Regions from separate parts of the uncultured Bacillus sp. genome, predicted to be linked through region 2. Evidence: riboswitches for the same ligand, from Rfam matches in the RefSeq annotation. Region 2 holds a riboswitch; each other region holds the start of a gene.
What was found. Region 2 has a riboswitch for S-adenosylmethionine ahead of Q5C82_RS06560 (bifunctional homocysteine S-methyltransferase/methylenetetrahydrofolate reductase). Riboswitches for the same ligand answer to the same signal wherever they lie in the genome.

Region 1 (4,688 bases), on a different contig from region 2:
GGCTAATAAACGTAACGACTTGCCAATTTTTGTCCCGTGCCACAGAGTGATCGGCAAAAACAGCGCGTTAACGGGGTATGCTGGGAGCAAAACCGATATCAAAGCATTTTTGCTGAACATCGAGCAAATCTCCTATAAAGAAAAATAAAACATATGGCACGTTCCCTTTTTTCACGGCCGACATATCATTTTATTAAGTTAAAAAAGTTGGTCTGATGAAAAAGGAGGACAAAGCAATTGAAGCCGAGCCGCTCTGAGAAAATTGCCGTTTTTGCCAAACTGTTTGTGAAACTGCATATTTTATCCAGCGCTCAAAAAGATGAAATCATCAATATCAATAAAAACAAACAAAAAAACCGCTGACTCGGCCCGAAATGAGCAAAGTCCAGCGGTTTTTTAATGAACCTTTTCGCCTCTAAACAGCTGTTCAATTTCTTCTTCGTAGTTACCGGTCATAATCCCTTTTTCTGTGATGATTCCTGAAATAAGATCATGAGGTGTAATGTCAAAAGCGGGATTAAAGACAGGCACATCGGATGGAGCCGTCCGGACTCCGGAAATCTGTCTTACTTCCTCAGGATCTCGTTCCTCTATCGGGATATCAGCGCCGCATTTCACTTTTGGATCAAATGTAGATAAAGGTGCGGCGACAAAAAACGGAATATCAAAGGCGTTTGCTAAAATCGCGAGACCGTATGTTCCGATTTTATTTGCCGTATCACCGTTCTTTGCAATTCGATCGGCTCCGACGATGACAGCGGAAATTTGTTTTTCCTTCATCGTATGGGCGGCCATGCTGTCTGTGATCAGAGTGACATCAATGCCTCCCTGTATCAGCTCCCACGCAGTCAGACGTGAACCTTGAAGGACAGGCCTTGTTTCACAGGCATAAATATGCAGGCCCAAATCCTTTTGTTTGGCCAGGTAAAATGGAGCGAGCGCCGTTCCATAGCGGCTTGTCGCGATAGAGCCGGCATTGCAGATCGTCATAATCCGGTCACCTTTTTTGAATAGCTGCAAGGCGTTTTGGCCGATCATCCGGCACGTTTCCTCATCCTCGACCTGAATCTGGATCGCTTCATGGACAAGGTTTGTTTTTGCTTCATTTACGGAAATGGCGTTTTCGATTGAATGACTCAGTCTCTCAAGCGCCCAAGATAAATTAATGGCGGTAGGCCGTGAGCTGTTTAAATATTGTTTGATATCTTCCAGTCTGCGGCGGAATTCCGTGACATCATCTGTTTCAATGTCTTTTGCAGCAAGCGCAAGTCCGAAGGCAGCCGTAATGCCGATGGCCGGGGCGCCTCTTACTTTGAGCGTGACAATTGCGTCAAATACATCCTCTTTCGTCGTCAGCTCCACATATTCCGTCACGTCAGGAAGCTTTTGCTGATTTAAAATGGTAATGGCTGTTTCCTTCCATTCAACAGAACGGGGAACAGCAAATGAATGGGTCATGAATGGATCATTCCTTTACAAGTAACTTAAATAATTCAATAACATCCGTTATCGTTTTGAATTCCGAACGTTTTTCGATAAAGGCTGTGCCGGTTTCGAGCGCCAGCCGTTTTCTGCCGATTCGTTTATCAAATGGCACGATTGTATCCAGATCAGCCACATGGGCAAGGCCGATCGCGCGGCGTATCAGTTCACAGCCCGCAAACCCGATCGCCTCTTCAAAAATATGACTGAGCGTATCAGTAAGATAACCGTCAATTTTGGCGTAAACATCCAGACTGTCCTTCTCCCAGGCTTCAATGAATGTCTCTTGAAATGTTTCCCAGACCTGCTTGACATGGTGATATAACGGCTCTCTGTCAGCCCCGTCACGGCCGAGTGCGTTCAAAAATAAGTTGGCGATAAATTGGCCTACATCAAAGCCGATCGGTCCGTAAAAAGCAAATTCAGGATCAATCACCTTTGTTTCATGTTCGCTGGCAAAAATGCTTCCTGTATGCAAATCACCATGAATCAGCGTTTCTGCCGATGTTAAAAATGACTTTTTCAGCTTTGCGGCTTCGATTTTGACGTTGTCATTTTTCCAGAGCTTCTCAACAAAAGGACGAAGCTCTTCTTCAAAATCATTTGTGTCATGGTCAAAGAAAGGGTCTGTAAAGACAAGTCTTTCTGTAATGTCGCACAGCTCCGGATTTGTAAACTGTTTAACAAGCTGTTTTTTCACCTTGGGTTCAAGCGCGTAATCTGATGAATAGAAAAGGGTCTTTCCTAAAAATTCACCGATGTGCTGTGACAGATGCGGATAATGGTCACCCTCAATGAGTCCTTTTCTTGCGATTTTCAGGTGAGAGAGATCCTCCATGACGGTAACCGCCATTTCTGTATCAGAATAAAACACTCTTGGAACCAGATGAGGGACATGCTCGCCTTGACGGATGAGAGCGCTGCTTTCGATTCTTGCGCGATCGATTGTCAGCGGCCAGCTTTCTCCAACGACTTTTGCATATGGAACTGCCTGTTTAATGATCAAAGCTCTGTCATGTTCTTGATCATAAATATGAAAAACGTAATTTAAGTTGCCGTCGCCGATCTCCTGGCATGTCAGCGTGCTTTTGTTTGGAAATAAGCCAAGCTTCACTGCCAGCGCCACAGCGGAGCTTTCATTTAACGTTTCGTATAAAGGTGTTTTTGTGACTGCCATTGTCATAACCTCCAATTATGTAATCTCTTGATATGTGTGCCGCAGAATGGCCGTAAAAAAGCCTCCTTCTCAGAGAGAAGGAGGCTTAACAATCATGTCCCGCCTCTCTTATCTCTCAGATCAAATCTGATGGAATTAGCACCGTGCCTTACGAGACCTCAGTCTCGGCGCCAAGAAGATGCGCCCCATTTCACAATGGAATTACGGTCGGTTGCTGTTGGGGTCAAAAGGCCAATCCCTCGCCCAACTCTCGATAAGAGAATATATTCACTTGTTAAACAATTCTAATTTATCAGTTGATGAACATAGTAACAGGTGTTTGATTGAATTGTCAATATATTTTTTAATATAAATCTTTTCTGATATCATCAAAAACAGGAATTTTTCCCCGCACGTCAACGCTTTCTTGAAGGTCAATTTCCGCTCTGACAATGCCTTCTTCACGGCCGCCCTCGGCCAATATACGTCCCCAAGGGTCAATAATCAGGCTATGCCCGGCAAATTCATTATCTTGATTTGAACCGGTACAATTGCAGGCAGCGACAAAGCATTGATTTTCAATGGCCCGGGCAATAAGCAGGCTTTTCCAATGATCAAGACGGGGCAGGGGCCATTCCGCAGAAATGAACAGCACGTTAGCGCCTTTTGTCGTATGTTTTCTGATCCATTCCGGAAAACGGATATCATAACAGATCAGTCCTGAGCTTTTGACGCCTTCAAGCTCGAAGTATCCATCCTCGGAACCGGCTGATAAATACACATGCTCATCCATCAGCTGAAAAAGATGGGCTTTGCTGTACTCTTTAATGATTCGTCCTTCCTTATCTGCGATGAACATTGTATTATAAACATCAGAACCCTTTCTGACAGCAACAGATCCTGCGACAATATGAACCCCGTGTTTTTTTGCGGTTTTTTGCAGCCAGCTCTGAGCAGAATGCCCGTCTTCATCAGCGAGCTTATCAAGGTTGGCCAAGTCATATCCGGTCGTCCATAATTCAGGAAGAACAAGAACATCAGCATGTTTGCTTTCTTTTTCAATCAAAAATTCAGCCTTTTTTATATTTTCCGAAGGTTTACCGTATGAAATATCAAATTGAAGACAAGATATCGTCCATTTCATCTTTTTAACACCCCAAATTTTTCTTTACTTTTTTCATTTAACCATATATGATGATGGACTATCATTTCAAGATTTTTTTAGAAGGTGAGAATAGATGAAATTTGAACAGTCTCATGTATTGAAGGAATTGCCTAAACAATTCTTCGCTTCTTTGGTGCAGAAAGTGAACCGAAAGCTCTCAGAAGGACACGACGTTATCAATCTCGGACAGGGAAATCCGGATCAGCCGACTCCGGAACATATCGTCGAGGAAATGAAACGAGCCGTTGCTGATCCTGAAAATCATAAATATTCGTCTTTTCGCGGCTCATACAGCCTGAAATCAGCCGCAGCAGCATTTTATAAGCGAGAATACGGCATTGATCTTGACCCAGAAACTGAAGTCGCTGTATTATTCGGCGGGAAAGCCGGTCTGGTCGAGCTCCCGCAATGCTTGTTGAATCCAGGTGATACGATTTTAGTTCCGGATCCGGGCTATCCTGATTACTGGTCAGGTGTTACACTTGCGAAAGCGAAGATGGAAATGATGCCGCTCGTAAAGGATAGGGCGTTTCTTCCTGATTACAGCAGTATCGCCGCTGAAGTGAGGGAACAGGCGAAATTGATGTATTTGAATTATCCGAATAATCCGACTGGGGCTGTTGCTACCTCCGAGTTTTTTGAAGAAACCGTGAGTTTTGCGAAAGAGAACGGAATCTGTGTCGTTCACGATTTTGCTTACGGCGCTGTAGGATTTGACGGCTGCAAGCCGTTAAGCTTTTTGCAGACTGAAGGTGCGAAGGATATCGGAATTGAAATTTACACGCTGTCAAAAACGTATAACATGGCAGGGTGGCGGGTCGGCTTCGCTGTCGGTAACGCTTCGGTCATTGAAGCGATCAATCTTTATCAAGACCATATGTTTGT
Region 2 (4,688 bases):
GAAGGTTTGTTCGATCTCCGCCAAAGGCAGCCAGATCGGCCGCGGCTAATTCTTGAAAGTCTTGTTCTCTAAAGGCCGTCAGTTCAGCATCAAGATGATCTTGGTTTTCAATCGGTTGAAAACGGTGACAGCTGTACTTTCGGACTGAACCCGCTGTTTGAAAACCCGCTTTCTCATAAAGCGGCAAACCTTCTTTTGTGGCGCAAAGCCTGATAGCGGTGCTTTCATCCGTTTGGCTGATACACGCGTTCACCATCCGCCGTCCGAGACCGAGCCGTTTGTATTCTTTGTCTACGATGACGAGTCCGATAGAGGCAAGACGGCCAAACAAAAACAAGCCGATGCAGGAAATAATGTCTCCGCGGACATTTTGATAACCGAAAAAGCGCCCCTGTTGGACAAGCAATGCCAGCTCTTGTTCGCCATAATCAGGCCACCCGGCTTGCCTGCAAAGCCGCAATAGTCCGGGGGTATGTTCTTCATTAAGCTCAATCAGCTCATCCATTACCTTCATACGGGTCACCTGCTTGTTCCGAATGTTTTGTACATGACAACATGAGTGCCGATGCCGGGAATCTCAAACGGTTCGCCAAGATCTTTCCAGCCAAGCTTTGCGTAGTAGCCTTTGACATGTTGTCTTGCATTGCACCAGACCGCCTGTACGCCTCTGTCTGCCAGTTTTTGCTCCGCATATTTGATCAGCGTGCTTCCGGCTTTTTGCTCGCGATATCCTTCAAGCGTCGCCATGCCTCTCAGCCGATATGCAGGGGATTCCGTTAATAATGGCTGATTTTGAGGGGAAAAAGAAGCGATGCTGATCAGCGTTCCTTCATAAAACACACCGAGATGAAAGGCGCCTTCCGCATGATCCTGTTCATATTTGCATTGTTCGATGGATTGATGGGGACGCAGGATGCGGTGCCGGATGTCGTAAGTATCTTCCGCAGAAATGGCTTTAACTTCGAGCATGATGTTCCTCCTCATAAACTGATTTTCTTTTATCGTAACACGAATTACATTGAAAAAGACCGCCCGATTGGCTCAGGCAGTCTTCTAGGTATTAATGCAAATAGATATTTTGGCGCTGCTCATCTTTTTGCTGAATGTACGAAGTGAGCTCGGCGGTTAAGTCAGATCTGAGAAAAGGCGTAATCAAGTAGATGCCGTTAAACAGCTCGCATGCCGTATCCAACAGGGAGCGTGCAATCGCAAGGCCTTCCGCTTTTTGTTTCTCTTTATCCTCGCCGGCGAGAGCCATTTTTTCGCGAATAGAGTCAGATAGCTTAATGCCCGGAATTTCATTGTGGATGAATTCAGCATTTCGGCTGCTTGTGAGCGGCATAATGCCGATATAGACCGGTGTCTTCAGATGCTTTGTTTCGTTATGGATATCGACAAGCTGCTGCTCGGAATAGACAGGCTGTGAAACAAAATAATCGGCGCCGCAATCTATTTTTTTCTCCAGCCGTTTTACCGCTTTATCCAGATGGCGGACGTTAGGATTAAATGCGGCGGCGACTGAGAAATTCGTTTTCTTGCCAAGCGGTTTTCCAGACAGGGACAGTCCTTCGTTGAATTGTTTGATCAGCCTGATTAAATCAAAGGATGTTAAATCATACACAGACGTCGCACCCGGAAAATCCCCGATCTTAGAAGGATCGCCGGTAATGGCCAGCACGTCATTCAGCCCTAACGTATCAAGGCCCATTAAATGTGACTGCAAGCCGATAATGTTTCGGTCACGGCACGTAATATGGACAAGGGAGCGCATATCGAGCTGTTGCTTCACAAGGGCGCCGCAGGCAACATTGCTGATCCGCGGAGTAGCCAGGGAATTGTCAGCGAGGGTCAGGGCGTCGATTCCCGCTTCTTTTAATTCAGCAGCGGCGGACAGAAATTTGTCAAAGCTCAATTTTTTTGGTGGATCCAGCTCTACGATAATGGAGCGTTTTTTCGCTGCGATCTCATTCAGGCCCGGTTCTGTCCGCTCATCCTGAACAGAAATGAATTCCTTAGGCCGGGTTTTGACTTCTTTATCTGTAATCGGAGCAAGCCCGCCAACCGCTTCCGCCATCGCCCGGATGTGATTCGGCGTGGTGCCGCAGCAGCCGCCGATAATCCGTGCGCCTTGCTTGCGGAATTCTGACGCGCTGTTTTGAAAATACGTGTCGTCTGTTTCATAGACGAGCCGGCCTTCTTCAAGCGAGGGAAGACTGCTGTTCGGATAAACTGATAAGAACACGTCATCAAAAATCGGCACTTCGCTAAGCGCTTCAATCATGTGATAAGGGCCGAGCCGGCAGTTAATGCCGACGATATCAGCCCCGAGATCCGCAATCGATCGCAATGCTTCAGAAAGCGGTGTTCCGTCCTGCAGTACACCTTGCTCATGCATGGAGACATTAAGCATAATCGGAAGGCTAGTCTCTTTGCGCGCGATTTTCAGCACTTCACGGGCTTCTTCCAAATCGTAATACGTTTCTAACAGCAGCCCATCCGGCTCTTCATGCAGCAGCAGGTACAGCTGTTCGCGAAAGCTGCGTTTGATTTCGTCAAGGCTGTACGCATTTTTATTAAAGGTGCGGATGCCGCCCATTGTCCCCAGCACGTACGCATCGCCTGCTGAAGCCCGCGCGATTTTTACCGCCTCCTGATTCATTTTTTTGATGTCATCCTCAAGCCCGTGTCTGGATAGTTTAATATAATTGGCCCCGTACGTATTTGTTTGAATGATGTTGGCTCCAGCCTCAACGTACGCTTTATGTATGCGCTGAATTTCCTCCGGCTTTGAAATGTTGAGCTCCTCAAAGCATCTGTCAATGCCATAGGAGTAGAGGAGCGTCCCCATGGCACCGTCACCGATTAACACCTGTTTTTGCAAATCTTCTAAAAGTCCCATTGTCTGCCTCCTTTATTCACATTCAGCAAGGAAAAAAGAGAAATAAAAAAAGTCCTCTTAAGAAGAAGACTTTGTCAGTGATTTTGTCTCTTCTTATCTTCCAAGCTGTTCGAGCTTGCTGGATTTAGCACCTTGGTCATGGCTGATTGCCATTACACCGGTTGCTGAAGCTTCGTCGGGCCAGTCCCTCTGCTTCTCTTGATAAGAACGGATATGAAATTTTTGTGTTCAGGAAGTGCTCTAAAGAAAACTGGCATTTTCCCTTTCTCCAAATTTACCGAAAATAAAGACAATAATCAATAGGATTCAGAAAATTTATCTGAAATTAATAAATTGAACGTCAATTGGCAGATCTGCGCCGCGTACTGCTGTGATGATCTGCTGCAGGTCATCCTTGTTTTTTCCAGTGACGCGCACTTGATCATCCTGCACTTGAGACTTTACTTTCAGTCCGGAATTTTTGATGATGGTATTGATTTTTTTGGCGTTGTCCTTGTCAATGCCTTGAACAAGCTTTGCACGCTGGCGCACCGTTCCGCCTGACGCGCTTTCAACCTTGCCGTAATCAATGTTTTTTGTCGGCACGTTTCGTTTAATCAATTTACTGACCAGCACATCTTTCAACTGGCTTAATTTAAATTCGTCATCAGAAACGAGGACAAGCTCCTCTTTATCTAAAGAAATGTCGCTTTTGCTTCCTTTAAAGTCATAGCGTGTGCTGATTTCTTTCAGTGCGATTTGGATCGCATTTAGCACTTCGGGCAATTCCACCTTGGATACAATATCAAATGAACTTTCTTTTGCCATAAGAAAACCTCCATAACATTTAACTTATGTGTTGATTATAGTAGAATAAAGAGAAACTTCCAACAGAACAAAGAATCAATTTGAGATGATTGGAAAAAATGTTAACAGAATCCGCAGAAAAATAAGCGGAACAGGAAGGACGATAGCATGAGACCAGGGCAGCAATTAACCTTGAGTATAGATCACCAAACTGACTTCGGTTACTTTTTAACCGACGGAGAAGATACGATTCTCTTACATAACAGTGAAATAACTGAGGATATCGAAGATAGGGATGAGGTAGAGGTCTTTATATACGTCGACCAGCAGGAAAGACTTGCGGCCACGATGAAAATTCCGGTCATCAGCGCTGATGAGTACGGCTGGGTCGAAGTGGTGGATAAAGTGGAAGATATGGGCGTTTTCGTTGATGTCGGCTTATCTAAGGACGCGCTTGTTGCAACTGAGCATTTGCCGCCATACGAGGATGTCTGGCCGCAAAAAGGGGATAAACTATACTGTATGCTGAAAGTGACGAACCGGGGGCGCATGTTTGCGAAACCAGCGCCGGAAGATATCATCAGCGAACTGTTTACCGACGCTTCAGAAGATCTGATGAATAAAGAGCTGTCAGGTACGGTGTACAGATTAATCGCAACGGGTTCATTCATCATCACAGACGACGGGATCCGCGGTTTTATCCATCCGTCAGAAAGAAAAGAAGAGCCAAGACTCGGCTCAAGAATCACGGGAAGGGTGATTCAAGTAAAAGAAGACGGTTCAGTGAACATGTCGCTGCTTCCGAGAAAACAGGATGCATTGTCTGTAGATGCCGAGTACATTTTGACGTATATGAGAACAAGAAACGGTGCTATGCCGTACAGCGACAAAAGCCAGCCTGACGATATCAGAGAACGGTTTAACATGAGCAAAGCCGCCTTTAAACGCGCGCTCGGCCATTTGATGAAAAACGGAAAAGTGTATCAGGAGAACGGATGGACAT
Region 3 (4,688 bases), on a different contig from region 2:
ATCTTCTTCAGTTTGAACTGGCTTAAAGTTCGCTTTGAAATACGTTTTGAATGTGATATCGCCGTCCGGGCGGATTGTGAACTGGGAACCCGGCTCTACTTTTTTCACATCGGCATCAAGCGTGCTTGGTTCAGGAACGAATTGGAAAGACATGTACTGCTGTAATGCCTCTTTATCTATTTCAATATCATTCTGAGCAACCATTAAACTTTTTCTCTCTGAGGCAAAATAAACCTGATCATTGATCGTTGTGTAGTACAACGGTTTAATGCCGAATGGATCTCTTGCTCCATAAAGCACATGATCGTTTTTATTCCAAATCAGAAAGGCAAACATACCGCGGAGTTTGGACGCCGCTTCTTCTTTATAGTGACGGTAAGTCGCAAGAAGAACCTCTGTGTCCGAATCCGTGTTGAATGTGTACCCCTTTGCTTCAAGTTCTTCTCTCAGTTCAATATAGTTATAGATTTCTCCGTTAAAGATAATCCAATATGTTTCATCTTCATATGATAAAGGCTGTCCGCCATTTTCTACATCAATAATGCTGAGCCGTCTGAATCCGAATCCAACGTGCTCATCATGGAAATATCCATCACTGTCAGGACCGCGGTGAACGATCATTTGGTTCATTTGTTTGATTAGTTCTTCTTGATCAGCGGTTTGAGCTAACGGATGCTTGTTAAAAACCCCGACAAATCCACACATAGTATTGCCTCCATAATTAAAATTGTCATCATTGAACCCCTATTTATAGACGCTGTGAATAGTATTTGGTTTCACGGTTATGTAAAAAAATAAACATGAATACAACGTGAAAAAGGGAAAGCCGCTTAACCAGTAAGCGGCTATAAAGTTATTCTCCTAACGCTTCTTTACGCAGCTGCTCCGCCTTGTCTGTACGTTCCCACGGAAGATCAACATCGTGGCGTCCAAAGTGGCCGTACGCAGCAGTTTGTTTGTAGATCGGACGGCGTAAATCAAGCATTTTGATAATGCCGGCAGGTCGTAAATCAAAGTTATTGCGAACAACTTCAATCAGTTTTTCCTCAGAAGCTTTTCCGGAACCGAATGTGTTGATTGAGATTGATACAGGCTGTGCAACACCGATCGCGTAAGCAAGCTGTACTTCGCAAGAATCAGCAAGCTCAGCCGCAACGATGTTTTTCGCAACGTATCTCGCTGCGTAAGCTGCAGAACGGTCTACCTTCGTTGCATCCTTACCTGAGAACGCTCCTCCGCCATGGCGTGCATAGCCGCCGTACGTATCAACGATGATTTTGCGTCCTGTTAGTCCCGCATCCCCTTGAGGACCTCCGATTACGAAACGTCCTGTAGGGTTGATGAAATACTTTGTTTCTTCATCAATCAGCTCTTTAGGAACAACCGGATTGATCACATGTTCTTTGATGTTGCGCTGGATTTGCTCAAGCGTAATTTCAGGGTGGTGCTGAGTTGAAATAACAATCGCGTCAATGCGGACAGGTTTGTTATTTTCATCGTACTCAACCGTTACCTGTGTTTTGCCGTCAGGGCGAAGGTACGGAAGAATATCTTCTTTACGGACTTCACTCAGGCGGCGGGCTAATTTATGAGCAAGTGAAATTGGAAGAGGCATAAGCTCTTTCGTTTCGTTGCACGCGTAACCGAACATTAAACCTTGGTCACCCGCACCGATCGCTTCAATTTCTTCGTCGCTCATTGTGCCTTCACGGGCTTCAAGCGCTTGGTCTACACCCATTGCGATATCAGCAGACTGCTCGTCAATTGATGTTAAAACCGCACAAGTTTCCGCATCAAATCCGTATTTCGCACGTGTGTATCCGATTTCTTTAATGGTTTGACGAACCGTTTTCGGAATGTCAACATACGTAGATGTTGTGATTTCTCCGCTGACAAGCACCAAACCAGTTGTCACAGACGTCTCACAAGCAACACGCGCGTTAGGGTCTTTCTTTAAAATTTCATCTAAAATGCTGTCAGAAATCTGGTCACAGATTTTATCCGGATGCCCCTCCGTAACAGATTCTGATGTAAATAAACGACGATTTTTACTCATGATTTGCTTCCTCCTGCACAAGGCCTCCCGAAAGACCTTGTATATATGATACGGAACTCGCTCCCTCTTATACAATGTAACGTTATATTAGAGAATGTTAATTGGCATATTTATGAAATAAAAAAACCTTTTCCATCGAGGAAAGGGTTTGGTCTTTGTGCCTTTCACTCTTATCGCTCAAGGAATCATACAACCTTGCAACAGGTTAGCACCTTGGTTGTCTCACACAGTTAAACATAATAAATAACAGAGAAACCGGTTGCTGGGCTTCATAGGGCCTGTCCCTCCGCCAGCTCGGGATAAGAGTATCCGCTCAATGAAATATCTTATCGTAAAAGGGTTTGCAATGTCAATATGATTCAGAAGAAATAGGCACCTATATCGAGGGAAAACATTGGAAAACGCACACACAAAAAAACGATAAATAGTATAGACTATTTGAAAATATATGTTATACTAATTCACAATTAGCAAAACACAAAAAACGATAAAGGAAGGTTTCATATGAACTCAGTTGATTTAACCGCTGATTTACAAGCCTTATTAACAAGCCCAAATGTGCGTCATAATTTATCAGCAGCGCAGCTTACAGAAAAAGTACTTTCCCGGAACGAAGGCATTTTAACTTCTACGGGTGCTGTTCGGGCGACAACAGGCGCTTATACAGGACGCTCACCTAATGACAAATTTATCGTGGAGGAAGAAAGCACGATAAATAAGATCGATTGGGGTACGGTGAATCAGCCGATTTCAGAAGAAGCGTTTGAGCGGCTGTACACGAAAGTTGTCAGCTATCTGAAACAGCGGGATGAGCTGTTTGTTTTCGAAGGATTTGCCGGCGCAGATGAAAAATACAGACTGCCGATCACTGTCGTAAATGAGTTCGCATGGCACAATTTATTCGCCAGACAGCTGTTTATCCGCCCAGAAGGCAATGATAAGAAAACAGTTGAACAACCGTTTACCATTCTTTCTGCTCCGCATTTCAAAGCAGATCCAAAAACAGACGGCACACATTCCGAAACCTTTATTATTGTCTCTTTCGAAAAGCGGACGATTTTAATCGGCGGAACAGAGTATGCCGGAGAAATGAAGAAGTCCATCTTCTCCATTATGAATTTCCTGCTCCCTGAAAGAGATATTTTATCCATGCATTGCTCTGCCAATGTCGGTGAAAAAGGCGATGTTGCCCTTTTCTTCGGACTGTCTGGAACAGGCAAGACCACTCTTTCAGCCGATGCTGACCGCAAACTGATCGGCGATGATGAACACGGATGGTCTGACACAGGCGTCTTTAATATTGAAGGCGGATGCTACGCCAAGTGTATTCATTTAAGCGAAGAAAAGGAACCTCAGATCTTTAACGCGATCCGCTTCGGGTCTGTTCTCGAAAATGTTGTTGTTGATGAAGATACACGCGAAGCCAATTATGATGATTCCTTCTATACCGAAAACACGCGTGCGGCTTACCCGATTCATATGATTGACAACATCGTGACACCAAGCATGGCAGACCACCCGTCAGCAATTGTATTTTTGACGGCTGATGCATTCGGAGTCTTGCCCCCGATTAGCAAACTGACGAAGGAGCAGGCGATGTATCATTTCTTGAGCGGTTATACGAGTAAGCTAGCCGGAACCGAACGCGGTGTGACGTCTCCTGAGACGACGTTTTCCACATGCTTCGGCTCACCGTTCCTGCCGCTTCCTGCTCATGTCTATGCTGAAATGCTCGGCAAAAAGATCGATGAACACGGCGCAGACGTTTTCTTGGTCAATACCGGCTGGACCGGCGGCGGCTACGGTACAGGCGAACGCATGAAGCTTTCTTACACGAGAGCGATGGTCAAAGCAGCGATTGAAGGCAAATTAGAGGATACAGAAATGATGACTGACGATATTTTCGGCCTGCATATACCGGTCCATGTTCCTGGCGTTCCTGATCATATCCTTCAGCCTGAAAACACGTGGAGCAACAAGAAAGAATACAGAGAAAAGGCTCTCTACCTCGCAAATGAATTCAAAGAGAATTTTAAAAAATTCGCACATACAGATGCCATTGCACTGGCAGGCGGCCCTCTCGTTTAAAAAGCAAAAGCCAAGAGCAATTACGCTCTTGGCTTGTTTTAATTGACAGAATGCAAAGAAGTCAGCTTGTACGTAATGATGGTCCGGCCGTCTTCCCATTGAAGTTTCTGCACTTCAGCTGTGCCTGACTTTTCGCCGAACTTTGTTTTGCGCACATCCATCGGAATCTCCATCGGATACACACGGTATCCGTCTTTCTCTAACGTGAATATATTTTCATCTATGCGAACTTCTTTTCCTTTTGTCACAATCAGTGTATTAAATTCAACAGGCATTCCCAAAGTGAAATCCCCTTTCGTTCTCTTTTTTCTTTATCATAACATATTTCACCGTCAGCGGTTTTTCATCCATTGCGTGAGCTGCCGCACGATACGCCGGTTTTCTTTTGGCGGGAAATAATGTGTGAATTTACTGTAGTACCATGTCTCCACCGGCTTATGCAGCTGTTTTAGCTTCTCTTCAAATAAATAGGAATGCTGAATCGAAACGTTTTGGTCTTTTTCTCCATGGATTAATAGCACAGGTGCCTGAATTTTATTTACTT
Region 4 (4,688 bases), on a different contig from region 2:
GGCCCGCTCGGCGAGCTTGAATACGAAAGCTTCAATGCCGCTGCCGCAAAAATCACAATCAAAGGCAACAACGTACATCCCGGAACGGCAAAAGGGAAAATGATCAGCTCTGCGAAAATCGCAATGAAGCTGAACAGCCTGCTGCCGGCAGACGAAGCGCCTGAATATACAGAAGGATACGAAGGATTCTACCACCTGCTGTCAATTCAAGGAGATGTAGAGGAAACAAAACTCCACTACATTATCAGAGACTTCGACAAAGGTAACTTCCAAAGCAGAAAAGAAACAATGAAGCGTGTCGTTGAAGAACTTCAAAACGAATACGGGAAAGACCGGATTCAGCTTAATATGAACGATCAATACTACAACATGAGAGAGAAAATTGAACCTGTCATCGAAATTGTCAACATTGCCAAGCAAGCGATGAAAAACCTCGGCATCGAACCGAAGATTTCTCCAATTCGCGGCGGCACGGACGGATCCCAGCTGTCCTACATGGGACTCCCGACGCCAAACATCTTTACCGGCGGGGAAAACTTCCACGGCAAATTTGAATACATCTCAGCTGATAACATGGTAAAAGCCGTAAATGTCATCGTTGAGATTGCAAAACTGTTTGAAGAACAGGCATAATACCAAAAGCCAGTCCTAAAAAAGGACTGGTTTTTTGTGTAAAAATGAAACATTTTGAATACTTCCTCCGTAAAACAAGTATCAACAGTTGAGGAGGAAAAACAATGACAAAACATGCAATAGCTGCAAAAAGTCTATTGAAAAAATGGATGATGACCAGGCCGCTTAACATGCAAAAGAAATCGAGCCCATTTCAAAAAATCAGAAAAATGTTCAAACGCTTCTTCTGATCAGTCTTTCAAATCCACAAAACCACAATCTGCATACCCTCGTACCGCCCAAATGCTCCGTAATTTGGGTTTTTTGTGTTTGATTCCGCAAAATAGGGTATAAACCAAACAAGCAAGAAAACAGCACCCGAAAACAGGTAATTCGAATTATGAAATTTTAGGTTAAAAGTTATATAAAGGAATTTATTTTATCGTCGATAGTAACTATAGAACCAATCATCAACCAGAACAATCACCATGTTGTAAGACTATTTTCAGGTCAACAGGTTAGACTGTTTTTGAGGGGCAGTTATTTATTTTTGATCGATTTTGAATTTTTTGAATACTTTTTGACATTTTATCCGTACAATAGAGAATACCAAAACTTTTTTTGGGAGGTATGTAAAATGATCCTATTTATTATCATCGCATTATGCGGCTATCTTCTTTTTTCTTTCAGCAAGGACAATCGCCGCAAACCGCAAAAGACAAGCCCTCTGCCAGCAGCCGCACCTCATCACAACAACCTAATCGACCTTGACGCGATCCGCCAAAAACGCCGGATGCATCTTTCCTAATCCTATATTTCAAACGAAAAGGCTGCTGAATCATGCAGCCTTTTTCAATTTTAGAAACATTTATTACTCGGGAAAACAATCAGCAGGGTTTCTGATCACTAGATTTGGAACTTGAAACCTTTTTGCCGCCTGTCCGTAATCTCTTACAAGGCAAATCCAAAAGGAGATTTCAGCAATGATCGAACTATTTATGAAACAAAAAATGTTCTCGTTTAAAGATGCATTTCACATTTATGACCGAGATGAACAAGAGGCTTTCAAGGTCGAGGGCCGATTCTTTTCGTTAGGAGACTCGCTACAAATGACAGATTCATCCGGAAAAACACTCGTTTCTATCGAACAAAAAGTAATGTCTGTATTGCCGCGATACGAGATTTCAATTGGCGGGGAAACAGTTTGTGAAGTGGCGAAGAAATTAACGTTTTTCAAACCGAAATTTGAAATTTCCAAGCTTAACTGGGAAATTGACGGTGACTTGTGGAAGGATGAATTTCAACTGACGGACGGGGAGAATGTCCGTATGTCAGTGAGCAAAAAGTGGCTCAGCTGGGGTGATTCCTATCATTTGCAGATTGCAAACGAGGAAGATGTGCTGATCTGTACAGCCATTGCTATCGTGCTTGATATGGTATTATATAACGACGAAGATGAAAGTATTTTCTAAAAAATTGTTGACAATTGAGTCAAAAGTAATAATATTAAGATAATTGAAATCTGAATATGAAGATGTACCTTATCAAGAGAGGTGGAGGGACTGGCCCTATGATACCCGGCAACCGCTGTTTCATACAGAATGGTGCTAAATCCTTTAGAACATTGCGTTCTTGCAGATGAGGCGGAGATTTGATCATTCAAGCTCTTCCTTACTCAAAGGGAGAGCTTTTTTATGCTCAACACATTTCAGAAAAGAGGCGAATGACATGGCTCAACAAACAAATGTTGCAGGACAAAAAACAGAAAAACAACGCAAAGCTCCTTTCCGTGCCGATCATGTCGGCAGTTTACTGAGATCTGCTCCGGTGAAAGAAGCCCGGCAAAAAAAAGCAGCCGGCGAGATCACTGCGGATCAGCTTCGTGATATCGAAAATCAAGAAATCACTCGCATTGTAGAAAAACAAAAAGAAATCGGCCTCGATGTGGTAACAGATGGGGAATTCCGCCGATCTTGGTGGCATTACGATTTCCTGGAAGGGCTTGACGGTGTAGAAGCGTTCATCCCGGCTGAAGGGATTCAGTTCCATCATGCGAAAACAAAAGCACGCAGCATCAAAGTGACGGGAAAACTCGATTTTACGAGCCACCCAGCGCTTGCCGATTATCAATTTTTACATGAGATCGCCGGCGACGCGACACCAAAATTGACGATTCCGAGCCCGAATATGCTGTTTTTCGGTGAAAAGGCGGATAAAGGGATTTATGACGACCAAGAGGAATATTTTCATGATCTGGCCCAAACGTACAAAAAAGCAATTAAAGCCTTCTATGATGCTGGATGCCGCTATCTTCAGCTTGATGATACGTCATGGTCTCTCTTCTTTGAGGAAAAAGGCAGAGAGGTCGTCCGGGCGCTTGGCGGTGATCCAGAAACATTGCCTGCCTTATTCGCCAAAACGATTAACGATGCAGTAGCAGACCGTCCTGATGATTTAGCAATCACGATGCACATTTGCCGCGGCAACTTCCGTTCAACTTGGGCGGCATCAGGAGGCTACGATGCTGTAGCGGAAATAATTTTGGACGGCTTAAATCTGGATGGGCTGTTCTTAGAATACGATGATGACCGCTCCGGAAATTTTGATCCGCTCCGTTTCGTGAAACGCAAAAATCTGCAAATTGTGCTTGGCTTGATTACATCCAAATACGGTGAGCTTGAAAATCCTGAGGATGTGAAACGCCGAATCAATGAAGCGGCACGCTTTGTCAGCCTGGATCAGCTGTGCCTCAGCCCGCAGTGCGGTTTCGCCTCTACTGAAGAAGGAAATCTTTTGACAGAGGAGCAGCAATGGGCGAAGCTGCGCCATGTCATCGACATCGCCAACGATGTGTGGAGATAATCTATCATTGACAGAAACGAAAAAAGTGTGAATAATATATGCTATCAGAAAATTTCATAAAAAGGTTTTCCTTATCAAGAGAGGTGGAGGGACTGGCCCTGCGATACCCGGCAACCGCTGTTTAACAGAATGGTGCTAAATCCTTTAGAGCAATGATTGCTCTTGAAGATAAGGTTGAGATTGTCACACAAGCTCTTCCTTATCCAAAGGAAGAGCTTTTTTATATTCGAATGGAAAGAAGGAATGGACAACATGCCACAACAAACAACACCCGCAGAACAAAAATCACTTCAAAGAAAAAAACCGCCGTTTCACGCGGATCAAGTTGGAAGCCTGCTGAGATCTGAGCCTGTTAAAAAAGCGCGGCTGCAAAAAGCGGCCGGCGAGATTACGGCTGAGCAGCTTCGCCAAATCGAAAACGATGAAATCATCCGCATTGTGGAAAAACAGAAGGAAACCGGCCTGAACGTCGTGACAGACGGTGAATTCCGCAGAGCATGGTGGCATTTTGATTTCCTGGAAAACCTGGATGGCGTTGAGCCGTTTACTCCTGAGCAGGGCATTCAATTCCATAATGTACAGACAAAAGCACGAGGCATAAAAGTCACCGGTGATATCGACTTTTCAACTCACCCAATGCTTGAAGATTACTCATTTCTCCATAGCATTGCCGGTGACGCTACGCCAAAGATGACGATCCCAAGCCCGAATATGCTGTTTTTCCGCGGAAAGCTGGAAAAGGACGCATACAAAAACGACTATCACCTTTTCCAGCACGATGTATCCAAAGCATATAAAAAAGCGATTCAAGCGTTTTATGACAGAGGCTGCCGCTACCTCCAGCTTGATGATACAGCATGGGCTGTTTTCTTATCTGAAAAAGGCTTAAAACAAATCGAAGCGTTCGGAACAACGCCTGACGAGCTTCGCCAGCTGTTTGCGAAATCCATTAACGACGCGATTGCAGACCGTCCGGATGACTTGACCGTAACAATGCATATTTGCCGCGGCAACTTCCAGTCCACTTGGACAGCGGAAGGCGGCTATGACGCAGCAGCCGAAACCATTTTTGACGGCTTGAACCTGGACGGGCTTTTCCTAGAGTATGATGATTCACGCTCAGGCGGATTTGAACCACTCCGTTATGTGAAGCGCTCTGATCTTCAGCTTGTCCTTGGCTTAGTGACATCTAAATTCGGTGAGCTTGAACATCC

Region 1: linked by a shared signal. The riboswitch ahead of mtnK (S-methyl-5-thioribose kinase) and the one ahead of Q5C82_RS06560 (bifunctional homocysteine S-methyltransferase/methylenetetrahydrofolate reductase) in region 2 are both predicted to bind S-adenosylmethionine.
Region 3: linked by a shared signal. The riboswitch ahead of metK (methionine adenosyltransferase) and the one ahead of Q5C82_RS06560 (bifunctional homocysteine S-methyltransferase/methylenetetrahydrofolate reductase) in region 2 are both predicted to bind S-adenosylmethionine.
Region 4: linked by a shared signal. The riboswitch ahead of Q5C82_RS02670 (5-methyltetrahydropteroyltriglutamate--homocysteine S-methyltransferase) and the one ahead of Q5C82_RS06560 (bifunctional homocysteine S-methyltransferase/methylenetetrahydrofolate reductase) in region 2 are both predicted to bind S-adenosylmethionine.

What each region holds. Positions count from the first base shown of each region.
Region 1 covers NZ_CATYRA010000009.1:76,923-81,610, reverse strand. Annotated here, with positions in the region: gene Q5C82_RS15340 (methylated-DNA--[protein]-cysteine S-methyltransferase) at 1-148, shown strand, start outside; gene Q5C82_RS15335 (hypothetical protein) at 238-363, shown strand; gene mtnA (S-methyl-5-thioribose-1-phosphate isomerase) at 397-1,458, opposite strand; gene mtnK (S-methyl-5-thioribose kinase) at 1,466-2,659, opposite strand; SAM riboswitch class I at 2,765-2,919, opposite strand; gene Q5C82_RS15320 (carbon-nitrogen family hydrolase) at 3,003-3,782, opposite strand; gene mtnE (methionine-glutamine aminotransferase) at 3,877-4,688, shown strand, end outside.
Region 2 covers NZ_CATYRA010000003.1:148,528-153,215, reverse strand. Annotated here, with positions in the region: gene Q5C82_RS06570 (GNAT family N-acetyltransferase) at 1-514, opposite strand, end outside; gene Q5C82_RS06565 (GNAT family N-acetyltransferase) at 520-969, opposite strand; gene Q5C82_RS06560 (bifunctional homocysteine S-methyltransferase/methylenetetrahydrofolate reductase) at 1,061-2,899, opposite strand; SAM riboswitch class I at 2,990-3,107, opposite strand; gene Q5C82_RS06555 (YajQ family cyclic di-GMP-binding protein) at 3,215-3,706, opposite strand; partial or broken gene Q5C82_RS06550 (S1 RNA-binding domain-containing protein) at 3,805-4,688, shown strand, end outside.
Region 3 covers NZ_CATYRA010000004.1:3,366-8,053, reverse strand. Annotated here, with positions in the region: gene asnB (asparagine synthase (glutamine-hydrolyzing)) at 1-705, opposite strand, end outside; gene metK (methionine adenosyltransferase) at 854-2,056, opposite strand; SAM riboswitch class I at 2,224-2,362, opposite strand; gene pckA (phosphoenolpyruvate carboxykinase (ATP)) at 2,561-4,144, shown strand; gene Q5C82_RS07825 (DUF2584 domain-containing protein) at 4,183-4,425, opposite strand; gene Q5C82_RS07820 (S9 family peptidase) at 4,477-4,688, opposite strand, start outside.
Region 4 covers NZ_CATYRA010000001.1:534,622-539,309, forward strand. Annotated here, with positions in the region: gene pepT (peptidase T) at 1-633, shown strand, start outside; gene Q5C82_RS02655 (hypothetical protein) at 738-863, shown strand; gene Q5C82_RS02660 (hypothetical protein) at 1,142-1,420, shown strand; gene Q5C82_RS02665 (LURP-one-related/scramblase family protein) at 1,596-2,084, shown strand; SAM riboswitch class I at 2,151-2,257, shown strand; gene Q5C82_RS02670 (5-methyltetrahydropteroyltriglutamate--homocysteine S-methyltransferase) at 2,341-3,474, shown strand; SAM riboswitch class I at 3,543-3,649, shown strand; gene Q5C82_RS02675 (5-methyltetrahydropteroyltriglutamate--homocysteine S-methyltransferase) at 3,727-4,688, shown strand, end outside.